Linked DNA regions of Hamadaea flava. The protein of the gene in region 2 interacts with the protein of the main gene of each other region in a pairwise test. Links are inferred from orthologs where the notes say so. Each region holds a gene or a part of one and is shown on either strand. Other genes may lie near its edges. The genes, in order: rlmN and ftsZ.

Evidence for each region.
Region 1: the proteins of ftsZ (region 2) and rlmN interact in binary tests that used the Escherichia coli proteins (3 or more experiments, as listed by UniProt). The link is inferred for Hamadaea flava from one-to-one orthologs.

What each region holds. Positions count from the first base shown.
Region 1 is NZ_JAMZDZ010000001.1:3,637,454-3,640,651, forward strand. What follows is about bases 198-3,083. They hold rlmN (dual-specificity RNA methyltransferase RlmN), read right to left. Parts: upstream 2,278-3,083; coding sequence 1,117-2,277; downstream 198-1,116. Other genes in these bases: HDA40_RS16985 (DivIVA domain-containing protein), read right to left, coding at 198-1,120; HDA40_RS16995 (phosphatidate cytidylyltransferase), read right to left, coding at 2,345-3,083. In the rest of the region: HDA40_RS16980 (DUF2631 domain-containing protein), read left to right, coding at 1-55; more of HDA40_RS16985, read right to left, coding at 122-197; more of HDA40_RS16995, read right to left, coding at 3,084-3,198.
Region 2 is NZ_JAMZDZ010000001.1:6,884,751-6,888,013, reverse strand. What follows is about bases 290-3,240. They hold ftsZ (cell division protein FtsZ), read right to left. Parts: upstream 2,342-3,240; coding sequence 1,238-2,341; downstream 290-1,237. Other genes in these bases: HDA40_RS32345 (cell division protein FtsQ/DivIB), read right to left, coding at 2,615-3,240; HDA40_RS32355 (YggS family pyridoxal phosphate-dependent enzyme), read right to left, coding at 514-1,248; HDA40_RS32360 (cell division protein SepF), read right to left, coding at 290-393. Outside these bases: more of HDA40_RS32360, read right to left, coding at 1-289; more of HDA40_RS32345, read right to left, coding at 3,241-3,263. UniProt on the Escherichia coli protein: Essential cell division protein that forms a contractile ring structure (Z ring) at the future cell division site. The regulation of the ring assembly controls the timing and the location of cell division.

The DNA.
Region 1 (3,198 bases), 3.2 Mb from region 2 along the record:
CATCGCGGCGCTGATCATCATCGACGCCGTGCTGCGGCGCAACGGGCTGCGCTGAGCGCTCGGCCAGCTCAAACGAAGATCGCCGCGCCCCTCCCGGGCGCGGCGATCTTGTGTGTTCCGGTCAGTGGCGGCGGACGATGTCGCGTACCTCACGCAACGCGGCGTCCACCTCGGCCTCGTAGTAGCCGCCTGGCACCAGGCTGAACTGGGCGGGATCGAGCTCGTTGTCCCCGATGGGCGCGCCCGGCTGACCCGCGAGCGCGCCGATGACGCCCTCGAAGAGCCGGTCGACCTGAGTGGGGTCGTAGCCGCTGCCGAACCGGCGCAGCTGGAAGGTCCGCCGCATCTGGTCGACCCGCTGGACGTCGGCCGCACCCGGGCCGGTCATCGCCGCCGCGGCCGGGCTGGTGAAGCCACCCTGCGGCGCGCCACCGTACGCCGGAGGCGGCGTGACCGGGCTGCCATAGGTGTTCCCGGGGGGCGGCGGGGCCGGCCGCTCGAACTCCGGACCCGGGCCGTAGCTGTCCCGCGACGGCGGCGGCGGAGCCTGGAAGCCCTGCGGCGCCTGCGGCGGCCGGTCGAACCCGCCGGGCGGGGCGGACGGCGGACGCTCGAACGCACCCGGCGGCGGGGGCGGCGGCATGCGCATCTCGGTGGTCATGTCGGCCTTGCCGTGGCGGCCAGGATCGAAGCCAGGACCCCCGCCGACGCCGACCGGACCGCCGTCGTAGCCGCCGAACGTGGGCTCGGGCTCGAAACGCTGCGGCTGCGGGACCGGACGCGACGGCAGCGGCGGCTGCTGCGGGCCGCCCACCGGGGGAACCGGGCCGGGACGCTCGGTCGCCCGCAGCGCCTCACCCCGGCCGGGGCCCTTGGAACGCTCCTCCAGCTCGGCCAGCTGCCGCTCCACCCGGTCCAGGTGCAAGTCGACCTGCCACTCGTCGTAGCCGCCGAAGCGTACGCGGAACACGACGTCGTGGACCTCCTGCGAGCTGACATGCGCGCCCGGGACACCGTTCAGCGTGGCCTCCACCCGGTCGAGGAAGGTATCCACCTCATCAACCTTGTAGCCACGGCGTACGGCCCGCCGCCTGAAACGCTGGCCACCTTGCCCGCTCATGCCGACTCCTCGCTAGCCGCCAACTGTCCACACGCTCCGTCGATCTCGCGCCCCCGCGTATCACGCACAGTAGTCGGGACTCCGGCCGCGCGCAGCCGCCGGACGAACTCCCGTTCCACGGGCTTGGGGCTCGCGTCCCATTTGCTACCCGGCGTGGGGTTGAGAGGGATCAAATTCACATGGGCCAGCCGCCCCGCCAGCAGCTTGCCCAGCAGGTCCGCGCGCCAAGGATGATCGTTGACGTCCCGGATCATCGCGTACTCGATGGAGACCCGGCGACCCGTTCGCGCTGCGTACGCCCACGCCGCATCGAGCACTTCGGCTACCTTCCAGCGCTGGTTCACCGGCACGAGTTCATCGCGAAGCTCATCATCGGGGGCGTGCAGCGACAACGCAAGAGTGACCGAGAGGTCCTCCTCGGCCAACTTCCGCATCGCGGGAACGAGGCCGACGGTCGAGACGGTGATGTGCCGCTGGGACAGGCCGAGGCCCTCCGGCGCCGGGCTCGTCAGACGGCGGACCGCCTCGATGACCCGGGGATAGTTGGCGAGCGGCTCACCCATGCCCATGAACACGACGTGACTGAGCCGGTTGGGGCTGCCGGGCACCCCGCCTGAGGCGGCGACACCGGCGAGGTAGACCACCTGATCGACGATCTCGGCGACGGACAGGTTGCGGGTGAGCCCGGCCTGGCCGGTGGCACAGAACGGGCAGGCCATGCCGCAGCCTGCCTGGCTGGAGATGCACACCGTCACCCGGTCTGGATAGCCCATCAGGACGCTCTCGACCAGGGATCCGTCGTGCAACCGCCACAGCGCTTTACGGGTGGCGCCGTCGTCGCACTGCAATTCGCGTACGGGGGTGAGCAGGGGTGGCAGCAGATCGCCCGCGAGCCGGTCGCGGGCGGTGAGCGGGATGTCGGTCATCCGGGCCGGGTCCCGCTCGAGTCTGGCGAAGTAGTGCGTCGACAGCTGGGCGGCCCGGAACTCCTTCTCGCCGAGCGCGGCGACGGCCGCCCGGCGGGCGGCCAGATCAAGGTCGGCGAGGTGGCGCGGCGGCAGCTTGGCGCGATGCCGCGCCGGGGCCGCCGGTTCGCTCGCGCCTCGCTCCAGCACGATCGGCTTGCGGTCGACGGAGAGCAGCGGCAGTTCAGTCATGGTCGTTCCAGTGTCCCACGCCGGAACCAGCGTCCGCGGCCTCGGTGGCGTCACTCACCGCAGACTCTCAGGAGGTGGGAGCGAGGATGGCGAACATCAGGTAGGCCGCCGGCAGCGCGAACAGAATCGAGTCCAGGCGGTCCATCAGGCCGCCGTGGCCCGGCAGCAGGTTGCTCATGTCCTTGATCCCGAGATCCCGCTTGAGCAGCGACTCCGCCAGGTCCCCGAGCACGCAGGCCACCGCGACGACCGCACCGAACAGCGCACCCCACCAGGGCGCCACGTCCAGGGTCAGCCAGACCAGCACCGCCGAGCCGACGGCGGCCCAGACGATCGACCCGCCGAACCCCTCCCAGCTCTTCTTCGGGCTGATGGTGGGGGCCATCGGATGCTTGCCGAACAAGACGCCACTCACGAAACCGCCCGTATCCGACAGAATCACGGCGGCGAGCGTGCACAGGATGCGCCACTGTCCGTCGTCGGCGGTGGTCATCGGGACGGCGAAGCCCAGCAGGAACGGGACGTACACCATGATCAGGGCGGAGGCCCCGATGTCGCGCTGATAGTTCGCCGGCCCGTCGGCCAGCCGCCACACGAAGACGGCGAGCACCGTGATCAGCAGGCCGAGACTCAGCGCCTCCAGCCCGCGGAACCAGGTCAGGCTCAGCATGACCGCGCCGCCCACGATCAGCGGGATCAGCGGCGGGTTCGCGCCGGTCGGGCGGATCGCCCGGACCAGCTCCCAGATCCCGATCGAGCTGGCAGCGATCAGGATCAGCAGGAACCAGGGCTGCCGGGCGTAGAAGAGCACGCCCAGCACCGTCCCGGCCAGGCCGATCCCCACCGCGATCGACACCGGCACGTTCCGGCCAGCGGACCTGCGACGGCGTCCGCGCCGGCCCGGCTTCGACTCGGGCTCGG
Region 2 (3,263 bases):
CGGCGTAGCCGGGGCGGCCGGCTGGGCCGGAGCGGCGGAACTCACCGGACGAGTGATCGGCCGGACCGTGGAACCTGAACCGGACGAGCGGCCGGTGTCGTACCGGGACTCACCCGAGCGCGACAGCGGCTCGCGGCCACGGTCGTCCGCCCGGCCACGGTCCTCGCGTAGGCGCTCCGAGTAGCGCGAACGCGGCACCGCCGGGAGGTCGTCCTCGTCCTCCTCGTCGTCGAACTCGTCGTACTCCGAGTCACGGGTGGCGGTCCGGCGGGAATCCCGGTAGCCGCCCCGGTCGCGGTAGCTGGCCGAGCCGTAACCGCGGTCGTCGTAGTCGCGCTCGTCGTCGTCCTCGACGAGGCCGAGCCACACACCCGCCTTACGCAATGCGCTCATCAGCAACCGCCCCCTTGTGTCGTCGGGGCGAGCGTTCGCGGCGCGTCACCCCTGCGGCCTCCGCCCGCCGCGGGTGCCGGTCGGGCAAACCACACAGATGTAGTTTCGCCCGCCGTCAGGCTACCCGAGCAGCGCACGCTTTCCGAGCAACGCGGTGCCGACGCGTACGTGTGTCGCGCCGTGCGCGATCGCCTCTTCCAGGTCACCGCTCATCCCGGCCGAGACGACCGTCGCGTTCGGATGGTCGGCCCGAAGTCCTGCCGCGACCAAGGCCAGCCGTGCGAACGCGGCTCCGGCGTCGTCCACCGGTGCCACCGCCATCACGCCCCGCAGTCGCAACGCCTCATCTTTACCGATCAGCTCGGCCAATGCAGCCACCGACGCCGGGGACACGCCGCCCCGGTGTAGCGGATCCGACAGTTCGGGGGCGCCGGGATCCAGGTTCACCTGGATCAAGACGTCCAGCGGACGGTCGCGCACCTTGGCCGCGGCCTCGGCCAAGGCGCCCGCCAACGCCGGGCGGTCCACCGAATGGACGAGGTCCGCGTAGGACGCGACCGACCGGGCCTTGTTCCGCTGAAGCTGGCCCACGAAGTGCCAATGCACGTCGGCACCGGCCGCCCGGACCTCAGCCGCCTTTCCGGCCGCTTCCTGATCCCGGTTCTCCCCCACCTCGCGTACGCCGAGCGCGGCCAGGTGCACCACATCGGACGCGGGATAGGTCTTCGTGACGGCGACGAGGGTGATCTCGTCCGGCGTACGCCCAGCGGCAGCGCAAGCGGCGGCGATGCGCTCGCGCACCGCCGCCAGATTGGCCGCTATCTCCGACCGCCGGACCTCTGGGTCAGGACCCATTTTTCAAGAAGTCCGGCACGTCGACGTCGTCGAAGAGGACCTTGCGCTGCGGCTGCCGCGGCGGTTCGGTGGTCGGCACCGGGTTGCGGATGACCGTCTCGGTGACCGGGACCGGCCGCTTCAGCTCGGCCGGCTTGTAGGTCGGCGTACCGCCGTCGAACCCGGCCGCGATCACGGTCACCCGGACCTCGTCGCCGAGCGCGTCGTCGATGACCGCGCCGAAGATGATGTTCGCCTCGGGATGGGCCGCGTCCGTGACGAGCTGGGCAGCGTCGTTGATCTCGAACAGACCGAGGTCGGAACCGCCCGCGATGGACAGCAGCACGCCGCGCGCGCCGTCCATGCTCTGCTCCAGCAGGGGGCTGGAGATGGCCCGCTCGGCCGCCTCGACCGCCCGGTTGTCGCCGCGCGCGCTGCCGATGCCCATGAGCGCGCTGCCGGCCCCGCTCATGACCGACTTGACGTCGGCGAAGTCCAGGTTGATCAGACCCGGCGTGGTGATCAGGTCGGTGATGCCCTGAACACCGGACAGCAGGACCTGGTCGGCCTGGCGGAACGCGTCCATCATGGTGATGCCGCGGTCGCCCAGGGCCAGCAGCCGGTCGTTCGGGATCACGATGAGCGTGTCGCACTGGTTGCGCAGCTCCTCGATGCCCGACTCGGCCTGCACCTGACGGCGCTTGCCCTCGAACGAGAACGGCCGGGTGACCACACCGATGGTGAGCGCGCCGAGCTTGCGGGCGATGTTGGCGACCACGGGCGCGCCGCCGGTGCCGGTGCCGCCGCCCTCGCCACACGTCACGAAGACCATGTCGGCCCCCTTGAGGACCTCCTCGATCTCGTCCCGGTGGTCCTCGGCGGCGTTCTTGCCGACTTCGGGGTTGGCCCCGGCGCCGAGGCCGCGGGTCAGTTCCCGGCCTACGTCGAGCTTGACGTCGGCGTCGCTCATCAGCAGCGCCTGCGCGTCGGTGTTGATCGCGATGAACTCGACGCCCTTGAGTCCCACCTCGATCATTCGGTTGACGGCGTTGACACCGCCGCCGCCGATGCCGACGACCTTGATGACCGCGAGGTAGTTATGCGGAGGTGTCATCGGGCCTTCCTTTCGAGGTCGGATCGCCCCGGGTCCGGCCGTTTCCCCGAAGGCGGTGGTGCTGGTCCTGCTGTGCGGCGAGGGCGAGGTCCGACCGCGCTTCCGGCGGCTCACCCGGGAGGCTCCTCGGGCAAACCCTCACCCTCTAGTTGAGCCTTACAGTTTTGTCAACTATGTGGCTCTGACGAAAAAGTAGGCGTCTACGCGCCGCGATCCAAGGACCCGGTACGGCGTGTCGGAAGCGCTCCATTATGGACTGTCTCCCCGACGGGGCTAGGAGATCGTCACCACCTCGGGCGCGCTCACGTCGATCTGCCTACCCGATCGGGTCAGCAGAGCGGTCGCGACGCGCGCCTTCAGTTCGCCCTGAGTCGCGTCGCCCCATATGACGGTACGGCCTTTGCGCAGCTCCAGGCGGATGCGCGCGGGCGCGTCCACGACTACTCGCACCAATTCCGCCTTCAGTTGCGGCGTCAGGGCCGCCAGCACTTGCAGCCCGGCGACGGTCTCCGGGCTGTCCGGGCCGGGCCGAGCCAGCTTCAGCTCGGGCAGATCACTGGGGCGGTCGTCCACTGTGAGAAACACGACGCCGGACCGGTCGACCATCGCGAACTTCTTGTCCTGCGGCACCACGGCGACCGGCGTACGCTCCACCACCCGGATGGTCAGGGTGTTAGGCCAGCTGCGGCCGATGTCGACGGACTCGACCGGAGCCAGCTCGCCGATCCGGCGGGCCACCGACTTCGTGTCCACGCGGGCCAACGGCGTGCCCGTCGGCACCTCGGCGGCGGCGCGTACCTCGTCCGGCGTCAGGATCTGCACCCCGGTGACCCGGATCAGGTCCACGCCGAGCACCGAGGTCTGCAACGCCAGCCAGACCAAGGCCCCGCCCAGCACCAGGATCAGCCCGCCGATCCCCCAC